3 regions of the Pseudomonas tohonis genome follow, and region 2 is predicted to be linked to each of the others. Evidence: predicted binding sites of a transcription regulator. Region 2 holds the regulator's gene; each other region holds the start of a gene.
The links. The regulator FliA, encoded in region 2, starts transcription of late flagellar genes. The targets are predictions, from matches to a motif close to CTAAAGTTTNNNNNNNNNNNGCCGNTAA.
Positions count from the first base shown of each region.

Region 1: HSX14_RS24100 (flagellar protein MotY) is a predicted target of FliA. The motif match lies at 2,280-2,307, and genes of this name have one in related genera.
Region 3: motA (flagellar motor stator protein MotA) is a predicted target of FliA. The motif match lies at 2,237-2,264, and genes of this name have one in related genera.

Region 1 is NZ_AP023189.1:5,249,790-5,254,800, forward strand. It holds gene HSX14_RS24095 (argininosuccinate synthase) at 1-1,173, opposite strand, end outside; gene HSX14_RS24100 (flagellar protein MotY) at 1,301-2,239, opposite strand; gene pyrC (dihydroorotase) at 2,468-3,514, shown strand; gene rnt (ribonuclease T) at 3,511-4,185, shown strand; gene HSX14_RS24115 (bacterioferritin-associated ferredoxin) at 4,428-4,646, shown strand; gene bfr (bacterioferritin) at 4,845-5,011, shown strand, end outside.
Region 2 is NZ_AP023189.1:4,340,841-4,345,851, reverse strand. It holds gene flhA (flagellar biosynthesis protein FlhA) at 1-1,077, shown strand, start outside; gene flhF (flagellar biosynthesis GTPase FlhF) at 1,093-2,454, shown strand; gene fleN (flagellar synthesis regulator FleN) at 2,528-3,361, shown strand; gene fliA (RNA polymerase sigma factor FliA) at 3,358-4,104, shown strand; gene HSX14_RS19620 (chemotaxis response regulator CheY) at 4,189-4,563, shown strand; gene HSX14_RS19615 (protein phosphatase CheZ) at 4,583-5,011, shown strand, end outside.
Region 3 is NZ_AP023189.1:6,021,495-6,026,505, reverse strand. It holds gene rhdA (thiosulfate sulfurtransferase) at 1-630, opposite strand, end outside; gene HSX14_RS27660 (HDOD domain-containing protein) at 677-2,200, opposite strand; gene motA (flagellar motor stator protein MotA) at 2,316-3,167, shown strand; gene motB (flagellar motor protein MotB) at 3,178-4,248, shown strand; gene rsgA (small ribosomal subunit biogenesis GTPase RsgA) at 4,318-5,011, opposite strand, start outside.

The sequences.
Region 1 (5,011 bases), 910 kb from region 2:
GGCGTTGAGCTTGATGAAGCCCGCCGCGTCCGCCTGGTTGTAGGCGCCGCCGTCTTCCTCGAAGGTCGCGATGTTGGCGTCGAACAGCGAGTCGTCGGACTTGCGGCCAACCACGATGACGTTGCCCTTGTAGAGCTTCAGGCGCACGACGCCGTTCACGTTGCTCTGGGAGGCGTCGATCATCTGCTGCAGCATCAGGCGCTCGGGGCTCCACCAGTAGCCGGTGTAGATCAGGCTGGCGTACTTGGGCATCAGCTCGTCTTTCAGGTGGGCCACTTCGCGGTCCAGGGTGATGGACTCGATGGCGCGGTGGGCGCGCAGCATGATGGTGCCGCCGGGGGTCTCGTAGCAGCCACGGGACTTCATGCCGACGTAGCGGTTCTCGACGATGTCGAGGCGGCCGATGCCGTTCTCGCCGCCGATGCGGTTCAGCTCGGTCAGCACCTGGGCCGGGGTCATGTCCTTGCCGTCGATGGCGACGATGTCACCGGCGCGGTAGGTGAGCTCGATGTAGGTGGGGGTGTCCGGCGCCGCTTCCGGCGACTTGGTCCACTTCCACATGTCCTCTTCGTGCTCGGTCCAGGTGTCTTCCAGCACGCCGCCTTCATAGGAGATGTGCAGCAGGTTGGCGTCCATGGAGTACGGGGACTTCTTCTTGCCATGGCGCTCGATCGGGATGGCGTGCTTCTCGGCATAGTCCATCAGCTTCTCGCGGGACAGCAGGTCCCACTCGCGCCAGGGGGCGATCACCTTCACGCCCGGCTTCAGCGCGTAGGCGCCCAGCTCGAAGCGGACCTGGTCGTTGCCCTTGCCGGTGGCGCCATGGGAGATGGCGTCGGCGCCGGTCTCGTTGGCGATCTCGATCAGGCGCTTGGCGATCAGCGGGCGGGCGATGGAGGTACCCAGCAGGTACTCGCCTTCGTAGATGGTGTTGGCGCGGAACATCGGGAAGACGAAGTCGCGGACGAATTCTTCGCGCAGGTCGTCGATGTAGATTTCCTTGACGCCCATGGCCTGGGCCTTGGCGCGGGCCGGTTCGACCTCTTCGCCCTGACCGAGGTCGGCGGTGAAGGTCACCACTTCGCAGTTATAGGTGTCTTGCAGCCACTTGAGGATTACCGAGGTGTCCAGGCCACCGGAATACGCCAGGACAACCTTCTTCACGTCCGCCATGCCATCAACTCCACGGGGTTGTACGAAAAACCCGTGATTCTACTGACCCTGGCGGCCAAATTACAGTGGCGCGACAGGCAATGACGACCAAGCGACAGATTCTTTCGTCCAATCGACCCGGGCAGGATCAGGAAGCAGCGCCCTGGGTGGCCTTGTCGGCCTCGGGGATGATCGGTGCGGGAGCGGCTGCGGGGGCTTCGGCAGGAGGGGCCTCGGCCTCGCGGGACAGGCTGAGGGTGACGCGGCGGTTCTTCGCGCGGTTGGCTTCGTTGTTGTTGGGCACCAACGGGTAGCGCTCGCCGTGGAAGCGCATGACCATGTGCGACTCGGGAATGCCGTTGGCCTTGAAGTAGTCGTACACGGCCAGGGCGCGGCGGCGCGACAGGTCGCGGTTGGTCAGGCGGTTGCCGGCGTTGTCGGAATGGCCGTCGATTTCGAGGTGATTGACGCTGGGATCGGCCTTCAGGTAGTCGAGGATGATCTCCAGCCGGGCCCGCGCCATCTCGTCCAGCGCCGTGCCGCCGCCGGCGAAGCCGACCTGGGCGTTCTTGATCTGGTCGAAGTTGACCGGCAGCAGCTTGGTCGTGCAGGCGAGGTAGTCGTTGTAGGCCTTGTTGAACTTCACCGGCAACAGGCGCACCTCGATGGCATCGCCCCCCTGCAGGGTGCGGTGGCGCACCAGCGGGCTGCGCCCTTCCAGCAGGCCGGCGAGCAGGCGCCCGCCCTGGAGCTGGGAACTGTTGAAGGGCACATCGCCATTGCCGACACTGACCGCGCCGAGGTTGATGTCGCCGCGTCCGGGCTGCCAGGGCGCGGCGGCGGCCAGCAGGGTGGCGGAGCCTGCGCCCAGCCAGCGCTCGCGGGCCTTGATGCGGAACGTCACCTGTTCTCCCGCGCGACGTACGAACTCGCCGCTGCCGAAATCGGTGATCGGTTGCGACAGGCGGCATTCGAACTTGTCCCCCTCGACCGTCCATTCGGCCTTCTCCAGGCGCGTCTGGAAGGTAATGGCCATGGCCGGAAGGCTGGCGAACAGGCTGAGCAGGGCGACATAGCGCTGGCGCACGGCGGCGGGCTCCACGGGGAAATTTCTGCACTCCCCAGGGCTATCGGTGGCGTCGGTTAAAACTTGAGTGGATTCGACGCACGCCCTCGTAGGAGAAGGCCAGCCATGGCGCCCTCCCCCGTCACATCGTGAAAAGCCGCCGACGCCCTGAAACACAAGCCCCGCGTGCCCCGAAAAAGCTTTTCCGGTAGCATGCACGACGAGTTTTGCCCGCCTGGAAGCCCCCCCATGTCCGACCGTTTGACCTTGCTGCGCCCCGACGACTGGCACATCCATCTGCGCGATGGTGCCGTGCTGTCCCACACAGTCGCCGATGCCGCGCGCACCTTTGGCCGCGCCATCATCATGCCCAACCTGGTGCCACCGGTGCGCAACGCCGAAGAGGCCGACGGCTATCGCCAGCGCATCCTCGCCGCACGCCCGGCCGGCAGCCGCTTCGAGCCGCTGATGGTGCTCTACCTCACCGATCGCACCAGCCCCGAGGACATCCGTGCGGCCAAGGCTTCCGGCTTCGTGCATGCCGCCAAGCTCTACCCGGCCGGCGCGACCACCAACTCGGATTCGGGCGTGACCCGCATCGACACGATCTTCCCGGCCCTGGAAGCCATGGCCGAAGTCGGCATGCTGCTGCTGGTGCACGGCGAGGTCACCCGCAGCGAAATCGACGTGTTCGACCGCGAGAAGGTCTTCATCGATGAGCACCTGCGTCGCGTGGTCGAGCGCTTCCCGACCCTGAAGGTGGTCTTCGAACACATCACCACCCGCGATGCCGTGCAGTTCGTGGAGTCGGCCTCGGCCAACGTCGGTGCCACCATCACCGCCCACCACCTGCTGTACAACCGCAACCACATGCTCGTCGGCGGCATCCGCCCGCACTTCTATTGCCTGCCGATCCTCAAGCGCAACGTGCACCAGGAAGCCCTGCTGGACGCGGCCACCGGTGGCGGCGAGCGCTTCTTCCTCGGCACCGACTCGGCACCGCATGCCAAGCACGCGAAGGAAGCGGCCTGCGGTTGCGCCGGCTGCTACACCGCCTACGCCGCCATCGAGCTCTATGCCGAAGCCTTCGAACAGCGCAACGCGCTGGACAAGCTGGAAGCCTTCGCCAGCAAGAACGGCCCGGACTTCTACGGCCTGCCGCGCAACACCGACACCATCACCCTGGTCCGTGAAGAATGGACCGCCCCTGCGAGCCTGCCGCTCGGCGAGCAGACCGTGATCCCGCTGCGCGCTGGCGAGACGCTGCGCTGGCGCCTGCTGGAGGACAACGCGTGAGCGAAGACCTGTACGACGAAGAACTCGACGGCAGCCTGCCGCAAGGTCCCCGCCACCCGATGGCCGCCCGCTTCCGCGGTTACCTGCCGGTGGTGGTGGATGTCGAGACCGGCGGCTTCAATGCGGCCACCGACGCCCTGCTGGAGATCGCGGCGACCACCATCGCCATGGACGAACAGGGGTTCCTCTACCCGGATCACACCCACTTCTTCCGCGTCGAGCCCTTCGAGGGCGCCAACATCGAACAGGCGGCGCTGGAGTTCACCGGCATCAAGCTCGACCACCCGCTGCGCATGGCGGTTAGCGAGGAGCACGCGCTGAACGAAATCTTCCGGGGCCTGCGCAAGTCGATCAAGGCGAGCGGCTGCAAGCGTGCCATCCTCGTGGGGCACAACAGCAGCTTCGACCTGGGCTTCCTCAACGCGGCGGTGAACCGCACCGGGATCAAGCGCAACCCCTTCCACCCCTTCTCCAGCTTCGACACCGCGACCCTCGCGGGCCTCGCCTACGGCCAGACCGTACTGGCGAAAGCCTGCCAGGTGGCCGGCATCGAATTCGACGGCCGCGAAGCCCACTCCGCGCGCTACGACACCGAGAAGACCGCCGAGCTGTTCTGCGGCATCGTCAACCGCTGGAAGGAGATGGGCGGCTGGATGGAAGACGACGACTGACGTCCCTGCTCCAACACCCTCTATATAAGGAAGCCCGGCCGATGCCGGGTTTTCTTTTGCCTGGATTCGACCCCTCTCGACACCGAGCAGCAAGACGCTGCGTCCTCGTGCTATCGGCCTGGAACCGGCCGCCCCCTCGGAAGCGCTCTGGGACGGGGCCTGACGGACGGACTTTGACAATCATTCTCATTCTGATTAGTATCGCTTTCCATCAAGCCCACAACCGAGCATTGAGCCCACCCATGTACGTCTGTCTCTGCCAAGGTGTCACTGACGGCCACATTCGTGACGCGATCTATGAAGGCTGCTGCAGCTACCGCGAGGTCCGCGAGACCCTCGGCGTCGGCACCCAATGCGGCAAGTGCGCCTGCCTCGCCAAGCAGGTCGTGCGTGAAACCCTCTCGGACGTACGGAGCAGCCAGGCGTCCCTCGCCTACCCCGCGAGTTTCGTGCCTGCGTGAGTTGAACAAGTTTTGAAGAACCGGACCTGGCGTCCGGTTTTTTTATGCCTGCAATTCAAACAGTTAGCGCCAAGACGCGGAATCTAAACATTCTTATTCACATTCAAATTATCTTACATATCAATAACTTACGTTGACTTTGCCGGGCAACTGGATAAAATTCGACCACTTACACCCATTTGCACGGCAGGACTCCACATGAAAGGCGACAAGAAAGTCATCCAGCATCTCAACAAGATCCTCGGCAACGAACTTGTGGCCATCAACCAATATTTCCTGCACGCGCGCATGTACGAGGACTGGGGCCTGGAGAAACTCGGCAAGCACGAGTACCACGAGTCCATCGACGAGATGAAGCACGCCGA
Region 2 (5,011 bases):
CCCGCCCAGCGCGCCCCGGAGACCAAGGAGCTGGGCTGGGACGACGTCACCCCGGTGGACATGGTCGGCCTCGAGGTCGGCTACCGGCTGATCCCTCTGGTGGACCGCAACCAGGGTGGCCAACTGCTCACCCGGATCAAGGGCGTGCGCAAGAAGCTGTCCCAGGAAATGGGCTTCCTCATGCCCTCGGTGCACATCCGCGACAACCTCGACCTGCTGCCCAACGCCTATCGCCTGACCCTGATGGGCGTCAGCGTGGCCGAGGCGGAGGTCTACCCGGATCGCGAGCTGGCGATCAACCCGGGCCAGGTATTCGGCACCCTCAATGGCATCGCCGCCAAGGATCCGGCGTTCGGCCTGGAAGCCGTATGGATCGATGGTAGCCAGCGCGACCAGGCGCAGTCCCTCGGCTACACGGTGGTGGACGCCAGCACCGTGGTCGCCACCCACCTCAACCAGATCCTGCACAAGCACGCCCACGAGCTGCTCGGGCACGAGGAGGTGCAGCAGCTCATGCAATTGCTGGCCAAGAGCTCGCCGAAGCTGGCCGAGGAACTGGTGCCGGGCCTGGTGTCGCTCTCGACGCTGCTCAAGGTGCTGCAGGCGCTGCTGCAGGAGCAGGTGCCGGTGCGCGACATCCGCACTATCGCCGAGGCGATCGCCAACGTCGCCCCGAAGAGTCAAGATCCCGCCGCTATGGTGGCGGCGGTTCGCGTGGCGCTCGCCCGCGCAATCGTGCAAAGCATTGTGGGACTAGAGCCGGAGCTGCCTGTGATCACCCTGGAACCCAGGTTGGAACAGATATTGCTCAGTAGCATGCAGAAGGCCGGGCAAGGCTCCGAGGATGGCATCCTCCTGGAGCCTGGCATGGCCGAGAAGCTGCAACGTTCCCTGGTTGAAGCGGCGCAGCGCCAGGAGATGCTCGGCAAGCAGGCCATCCTGCTGGTGGCCGGGCCGATCCGGGCGATGCTGTCGCGCTTCGCAAGGCTCGCCGTGCCAACCATGCACGTACTGGCCTACCAGGAAATACCGGACAACAAGCAGGTCACCATAGTCGCGACTGTGGGGCAGAACTAACCGAGGTCACAGGCCATGCAGGTCAAACGCTTCTTCGCTGCGGATATGCGCCAGGCCATGAAACTGGTGCGGGACGAACTGGGCGCGGATGCCTCCATCATCGGCACCCGTCGGGTCGCAGGTGGCGTGGAGATCACCGCCGCGCTCGACTATCCCATGCCGGCTCCCGCGCCGAGCAAGCCCAACCCGGCCCTCGAAGCCGAGCTGCGCCGCACCCAGGCCCGCATCGCCGAGGCCCACGCGGAGCTGAGCAACCGCGGTGGCCAGGCCGATGCCGGCAAGAACCGCCAGCTGATCGCCGACCGCTCGGAGCTGTCCCCGGAAAGCCTCGCCGCCGCCATGCGTTCGTCGCGCCTGGAGCGCCCGTCCGCCGCGCCGGTGGCCCCGTCTCCCGCCGCCGCTCCGGCCAGGCCCGCCGCGCCGGCCGCCGCCGACCAGCGCAGCCTGGACGCCATGCGTTTCGAGCTCAACGGCCTGCGTGAGCTGATCGAAGTACAACTCGGCTCCATCGCCTGGGGCCAGATGCAGAGCCGCCGCCCGCAGCAGGCCGGCCTCTGGCGTCGCCTGCAGCGCATGGGCCTGTCCGCCGAACTGTCGCGGGCGCTGATGGAGCGCGTCGCCTCGGTCAAGGACCCGCGCCAGGCCTGGCGCATGGTGCTCGCCCACCTGGCCCACGCCATCCGCACCCCGCAGCAGGAGCCGCTGGAGGAGGGCGGGGTGATCGCCCTGGTCGGCCCCGCCGGCATGGGCAAGACCACCACCCTGGCCAAGCTGGCTGCGCGCTACGTGCTCAAGTACGGCGCCCAGCAGATCGCCCTGGTGAGCATGGACAGCTATCGCATCGGCGCCCAGGAGCAACTCAAGACCCTCGGCCGCATCCTCAACGTCTCCGTGACCCACGTCGACCCGGGCCAGTCCCTGACCCAGGCCCTGGCACCCCTGGCGCGCAAGCGCGTGGTGCTGATCGATACGGCGGGCCTGCCGGCAGCCGATCCTGCGCTTAAAATGCAGTTGGAAACGTTGGCCAGCAGAGGGGTCAAAGCCAGGAATTATCTGGTGCTGGCTGCAACCAGTCAGAGCCAAGTGCTAAAGGCGGCCTACCATAGTTACAAGCGCTGCGGTCTTTCCGGCTGCATCCTGACCAAGCTCGACGAAGCGGCGAGCCTGGGAGAGGTTTTAGGACTGGCTATCGGCCAGCATCTCCCGGTAGCCTATCTCGCTGATGGGCCTAGGATTCCGGATGACCTGCAGGTGCCCCGCAGCCACCAGCTGGTGAGTCGTGCGGTCAGCCTGCAGACCCCGGAAGACCCCAGCGAAGAAGCCATGGCCGACCTCTTCGCCGGCCTGTACCAGAATCCGGCCCGCCGAGTCGGTTAGAACCCCCAGCCACTCCGGATGAGTGGCACGAGCCCGCCAAGTGGCCCAGTCGACGTGAGACAAGGTGTGATAAATGGGTAGTTTGCATCCCGTACAGGTGATTGCTGTGACCGGCGGCAAGGGTGGCGTCGGCAAGACCAATGTGTCGGTGAACCTCTCGCTGGCCCTCGCCGATCTCGGTCGCCGGGTGATGCTGCTGGACGCCGACCTCGGCCTGGCCAACGTCGACGTGCTGCTCGGCCTCACCGCCAAGCGCACCCTCGCCGACGTGATCGCCGGCGAGTGCGACCTGCGTGACGTGCTGCTGCAAGGGCCGGGGGGCGTACGCATCGTGCCGGCCGCTTCCGGCACCCAGAGCATGGTGCAGCTCTCGCCCATGCAGCACGCCGGCCTGATCCAGGCCTTCAGCGAGATCAGCGACAACCTCGATGTGCTGGTGATCGACACCGCCGCCGGTATCGGTGATGCGGTGGTCAGCTTCGTGCGTGCGGCACAGGAAGTGATAGTGGTCGTCTGTGACGAACCCACTTCCATCACCGACGCCTATGCTTTGATCAAGCTCCTCAAACGCGACTACGGCATGAGCCGTTTCCGCGTATTGGCCAACATGGCACACAGTCCACAGGAGGGTCGCAACCTCTTTGCTAAGCTGACAAAAGTGACTGATCGCTTCCTGGATGTGGCCTTGCAGTACGTCGGTGCGGTGCCCTATGACGAATCCGTACGCAAGGCCGTGCAGAAGCAGCGCGCGGTTTACGAAGCCTTCCCGCGCTCGAAGTGCGCCCTGGCGTTCAAGGCGATTGCCCAGAAGGTGGATAGCTGGCCCCTGCCGGCTAACCCACGCGGTCATCTGGAGTTCTTCGTCGAGCGCCTGGTGCAGCAACCGATCGCGGATTCGGCCATATGACACCCGCTAGTGGACTTCGTATGTACAACAAGGCACAGGCTAGGGATTCCCAGCACCAGTTGATCGAGCGCTACGCGCCGCTGGTCAAACGTATCGCCTACCACCTGCTGGGCCGCCTGCCGGCCAACGTGCAGGTGGAGGACCTGATGCAGGCCGGCATGATCGGCCTGCTCGAAGCCTCGAAGAAATACGATTCCAGCAAGGGCGCCAGTTTCGAGACCTACGCCGGCATCCGCATCCGCGGTGCCATGCTCGACGAAGTGAGGAAGGGGGACTGGGCACCACGTTCGGTCCACCGCAACACCCGGATGGTGAGCGATGCCATCCGGAAAATTGAGGCGAGAACCGGGCGAGACGCTAAAGATCAGGAAGTTGCGGCCGAACTTGGATTGAGTCTCGAAGATTACTACGGCATCCTGAGCGACACTTTGGGCAGTCGCCTGTTCAGCTTCGACGACCTGTTGCAGGACGGTGAGCATGGCGCGACGCACGAAGATACCGGAGTCACCCATCTCGAACCTTCGAATGATCTGGAAGACGAGCGCTTCCAGGCGGCGCTGGCTGACGCCATCGCCAATCTGCCGGAACGAGAGCGCCTGGTACTGGCGCTGTATTACGACGAAGAGCTGAATTTGAAGGAAATCGGCGAAGTGCTGGGGGTCAGTGAATCGCGTGTGAGCCAGTTGCACAGCCAATGTGCCGCGCGTTTGCGGTCGCGGCTGGGCGAATGGCGAGCACACTGATCGGCACGCCGGTTTTTCGATTGATCGACGCCCCCGTTATTCGGGGGCGTTTAGGACTGTACGGAGGTCGATTTGGACAAGAACATGAAAATCCTCATCGTGGACGATTTCTCGACGATGAGACGCATCATCAAGAACCTCCTGCGTGACTTGGGTTTCACCAATACCGCAGAGGCCGATGATGGCACCACCGCTCTACCCATGCTGCACAGTGGCAATTTCGATTTCCTGGTCACCGACTGGAACATGCCCGGCATGACCGGGATCGATCTGTTGCGCGCCGTGCGTGCCGACGAGCGCCTCAAGCACCTGCCGGTGCTGATGGTGACGGCCGAGGCCAAGCGTGACCAGATCATCGAAGCGGCCCAGGCCGGTGTGAATGGCTATGTGGTCAAGCCTTTCACCGCCCAGGTGCTCAAAGAGAAGATCGAGAAGATCTTCGAACGGGTCAACGGCTGATGCCAGTCGCGAGGACGCCATGGACCAGAAAGATTCCCAATCGGGAGACCTAGAGTCGACCCTGAAAAACCATGCGCGCGAGCTGGTCGAGACCCTTGAAAAAGGCAATTTCGGCGATGCCGTGCAACTCATCCACGAACTCAACAAGGTCCGTGACCGTGGGCTCTACCAGGAAGTCGGCAAGCTGACGCGCGAGCTGCACACCGCGATCGTCAACTTCCAGATCGACCCGCACCTGCCCCACGCCACCGAGGTCTCGCAGATCGCCGATGCCACCGATCGTCTCTCCTACGTGGTGAAGATGACGGAGAAGGCTGCCAACCGGACCATGGACCTGGTGGAGGAGAGCGCGCCGCTGCTCAACGGGCTGGGCGACGAAGCCCAGAGCCTGGGTGAGGAGTGGGGCCGTTTCATGCGTCGGGAAATTGGCGCGGATGCGTTCCGCGAC
Region 3 (5,011 bases), 1.7 Mb from region 2:
GTCCTCGCGGATGCGCAGGGCGCGCTGCGGGTCCATGCCGGCGGTCCATTCGAAGTTCACCGCCCCCGGGATGTGGCCACCCTTGGCCGCCAGGACCTTGGTGCCGGCGTATTCGCCGGGGCCGCGGGCGTCCCAGATGGCGAGGTCAGCGGCGCCGAGACGGGCTTGCAGGTACTCGCGGGTGGCGGTGGGTTCGTCGTGGATCACCAGCGGCAGCGGGCCACCGGCCGCATCCGGGACCTGGGTGGAGGTCTCGCGGCCATCGGCCAGCCAGGCGTGCAGGCCGCCGTTCAGGTAGTGGTAGCGGCGGTGGCCGATCACATCCAGTAGCCAGATGAAGCGGCCGGCCCAGCCGCCGCCCTCGTCGTCGTAGACGACGTAGGTGGCATCGGTGCGCTGGCCGAGTTCACCGAACAGGGTCTCGAGGTCGGCCGTGGCGGGCAGCAGGCCGGGCGCGGGGGGCTGGCCGAGCTGGGTGCGCTTGGGGTCGACGAAGCGGGCTCCGGGGATGTGGCCTTCGGCATAGCGCGCGGCGCTGGTCAGGTCCACCAGTATCAGGTCGGGCGCATCGAGTCGCGCTGCCAGGTCGGCCGGTTCGATGACCAGCGGCAAGCCGGAAAAGGCGGACATTGAAGACTCCGGGGATGGGTGAAAAAGGCGGATTGTAGCGGAAAGGTCAGCGGCCGCGCGTGGCAAAGCTGGCCAGGGCGCGCTCGATGCATTGCACCGTCTTTCCGAATGCCTGGAGGCTCACGTCGGCGAAGGGCTGGCCGCCCTGGTCGGCGATCACCAGCAGCGCGACCCGGCCATTGGCGGGGATGGAGCGCAGCAGCAGGTGGTCGGCGGGGAACAAGGCCTTGAGGTTGCCGGGAAACAGCGCCGAGTACTGCGCGGCGTTCTCCGGCGTGAGGCGCAGTTGTCCGGGCTGCGCGAGCAGGCGGCGCAGCACCTGGCTCTGCGCGGGGTCCAGGGCCAGGCTGGCGGCTTCCTTGGGCAGGCCGGCGCTCTGTTGCACCATCAGCCTGCTCTGGGTGCGGTCGGCGAGGAGGATCAGGCTGCGGCGCATGCCGCAGGCAGCGAGCGCATCGCGGGCGCAGGCGGTGAGCTGGACGATGTTGGCGAAGGCGCTGGGCTCTTTTAGCAACAGGCCGCAATGCTGGCGCCACTCGGTGAGCGCGGCGGCAGGAGGCGGCGTCGGTTTCACTTCCTCGGTCGGCCAGCGGCTGCAGTCCCAGGGCCAGATCAGCGCTTGTGCGGGGTGCCAGAGGTCGCTGCGTGCGTGCTTGCGTGCGCTGTCCACGGCGTGCTGATGGATGAGCTGCTGCAACTCGGTCAGCGGCAGCTGCATATAGAGGCCGGTCAGGCGTTGCCAGCGCAGGCTGTGATCGCAGGCCCAGGAGTCGTGGGCGGAGACGGCCAGGCCGTTGGCCAGCAGGACCGTGTTGCCGGGTTGGGTGAGCCAGCGGCGCAGGGCTGGATCGGCGTCGAGCAGTTGCTGCTGGTGCAACGGGTGTTCGTTGTCGCGGGCGATGTGCAGGGCCTTGACCAGCATGCGCCGGTCGGCATTGAGCAGGCGGTAGCCGTAGGTGATCAAGTCCGGCAGCTTCCAGTGCTCGGCCAGGGCCTGGCACAGCTTGAGCAGCGGCACGCCGAGGAGTTCGACCTCCACCTTGAGCGCCGGCTCGCCACGGACGATGACGCGGGTTTCCCAGGCGGCGAACAACTGCGGGTGCAGCGCCAGCAGCGGCCACAGCGGTGAGAGGAAGAGCAGGCTGTTCCAGTGGATTTCCTGCCAGAGGCGTGCGAGGCGGGCGGCGAACAGGCCGCTGGCCTGCTGCGAGGCGTGCTGGCTGATGAGCTGCAACTGGCGCAGCGCCAGGGGAATGTTGGCTTCGTCGACGGCGGGGAGACGCGCGAGCAGCTCTTCCGAGCGTTTCAGGCCAAGGCGGGTAAGGGCCACTTCGAGGCTTTCCGCCGGGCTGTCGAGGGAAGAACCGGAGCGGTTCGCCTCGCGCATGATGCTCAGGGCCAGGGCGGGACTATCCTGAATCAGGTCGGCGATCTCGCGCATGGAACGGCGGCTGTCGCCCAGCGCCCTGCGCACCCGTTCGTGGCTCTCGGCCGGGATCGGTAGACGGACGCCATCCAGTTGCTTGATCCAGGCGTCGAGGGTGCGTGGTAGGGCCATCTGCGTCTTCATGCGGGTTGAGCCAAACTGGCTTTTCGCCTTAACTGGCTATAGTCTGGCGCATAAGTTCCGATAATTAGAAGGGTTGTTTTCATAACCCTATTACTGACCCTTCAAGTCTCACTTTATGGCAAAAATAATCGGCATCATCGTCGTATTCGCCACCGTTCTCGGCGGATATGTCCTTTCCCACGGCAAGATTGGTGCCCTGATACAGCCTTTCGAGGTGTTGATCATCGGTGGCGCGGCGCTCGGGGCCTTCCTCCAGGCCAACCCGGGCAGCACCTTCATGCATGTACTGAAAAAGTCGCTGAAGATGTTCAGCTCGCGTTTCACCCACGCGTTCTACCTGGAAGTGTTGCGCCTGCTTTACGAAATCCTCAACAAGAGCCGCCGTGAAGGGATGATGGCCATCGAGGCCGACATCGAGGACCCGGCGGCCAGCCCGATCTTCAGCAAGTACCCGGCGATCCTCAAGGACGCGGGGATGGTCGCCTACATCAGCGATTACCTGCGCATCATGTCCTCCGGCAACATGGCGCCCCACGAACTGGAAGGCCTGTTCGACATGGAGCTGGGCAGCCTGAAGGAGGAGTTCGAGCACCCGGCCCATGCGGTCAACCGCATCGCCGACGGCCTGCCGGGCTTCGGCATCGTGGCGGCGGTGCTGGGCATCGTGGTGACCATGGCGCTGCTCGGCCAGGTCGAGCAGTCGGCACTGGGGCAGCACGTGGGTGCGGCCCTGGTGGGTACCTTCCTCGGTATTCTCGCGGCCTATGGTTTCTTCGGCCCCCTTGCCGTGTCCCTGGAGCACGACGCCAAGGAAGAACTCAACGTCTATGAAGCCATCAAGGCCTGCCTGGTGGCGTCGGCTTCCGGCATGCCGCCCTCGCTGGCGGTGGAGTTCGGGCGCAAGGTCCTGTTCCCTGCGCACCGGCCGAGCTTCAGCGAGCTCGAGCAGGCCGTGCGCGGTAGCTGAAGACTGAGTCATGGACAACAACCAGCCGATCATCGTCAAACGCGTCAAGAAGTACGCGGCGGGGCACCACGGCGGTGCGTGGAAGATCGCGTTCGCCGACTTCGCCACGGCAATGATGGCGTTCTTCCTGGTGCTCTGGCTGATGTCCTCGGCGACGCCCGAGCAGAAGAAGGCCATTTCCGGCTACTTCCAGGACCCCATCGGCTTCACCGAAAGCGCCAGCCCCTATGTGATCGACCTCGGCGGCACGCCGACGCCGGCACCGGACCGCACGCTCAATCCGGAACTCAAGGACGCGCCCGACGCGCAGGAAGCGGCCATCGATTCGACCAACCAGCAGGTCGACGCCAAGCAGGTCGAGACCCTGGCCGACCAGATCGAGAAGGAACGTCTCGAGATGCTGCTGCAGGAACTGCAGAACAAGGTCGACGAGAACCCCGAGCTGCGCAAGTTCAAGGACCAGATCCTCTTCGAGATCACCCAGGACGGCCTGCGCATCCAGATCATGGACGCTGCCAACCGCCCCATGTTCGACCTCGGCAGCGCCCGCCTGCAGCCCTATTTCGAAGACATCCTGCTGATCATGGCCGAGACCATCAAGGCTGTGCCGAACAAGATCAGCATCAGCGGCCACACCGATGCCAAGCCGTTCGCCGGCACCGGGGATTTCGGCAACTGGGAGCTTTCCGCCGGTCGCGCCAATGCCGCGCGTCGCACCCTGGTGGCCGGCGGCTACCCGGACGATCAGGTGGCGCGGGTGGTCGGCTACGCCTCTTCGGCGCTGTTCGATCGCGAGGATCCCTTCAATCCGGTGAACCGCCGCATCGACATCATCGTGCTGACCAAGAAGGCGCAGCGGGACATCGAAGGCTCCCATGGCGACCAGAATGCGCCTGTCGAAGGCGATGCCCCGCCAGCCGCACCTGCCAGCGGCACCCAGCCGGCCCAGCCCGGTGCGGCCTCGGGCACCCAGGCTGCGCCGCCCGGTGGGGCCGCACCGCTGCAGCCCCAGGAGTTGCAGCAGAAGTTGAATATCTTCGAAGACGGCGTGCTGAAGATGGAAGAGAACAAGCAGCCCTGATCGACACAGAACCGCCCGGAATGAAGAAGGCCACGCAATCGCGTGGCCTTTTCGTTGGTGCCCTGCCTGTCAGTAGTCGGGTTCGGGCAGGCTTTCGAGGATGTGTCGGTAGCTCGACATGCGCTGTGGCTGGACGCGTCCGTCCTCAAGCGCCTTGAGCAGGGCACAGCCGGGTTCGCGGTCATGCTTGCAATCGCGGAAGCGGCAGGTGCCGAGCAGGTCGCGGAACTCGATGAAGCCCGCCTCCACGTCGTCACGGCTGACGTGGCCGAGGCCGAATTCGCGGATGCCGGGGGAGTCGATCAGCTCGCCGCCGCCGGGGAAGTGGAACAGACGCGCGGTGGTGGTGGTGTGGGTGCCCTTGCCGGTCATCTCCGACAGCGGGCCGACGCGGGTGTCGACGCCAGGCAGCAGGCTGTTGACCAGTGACGACTTACCGACGCCCGACTGGCCGACGAAGACGCTGACGTGGCCGTCGAGGCGCATCTGCAGATCCTCCATGCCGCCGCCACCGTGGGCCGAGACCTCCAGCAGCGGGTAGCCGAGCTGGCGGTAGACGCCCAGCAGGGCGTCGAGCATCGCGCTGTTGTCCTCGTCCACCAGGTCGGCCTTGTTGAGCAGCAGCAGCGGTTGGATGCCGGCGTGCTCGGCGGCCACCAGGTAGCGGTCGATGAGATTGGCGTGCGGGTGGGGGAGGGGAGCGAAGACGATGACGATCAGGTCGACGTTGGCCGCCACCGGCTTGAGCACGCCGCGCATGTCC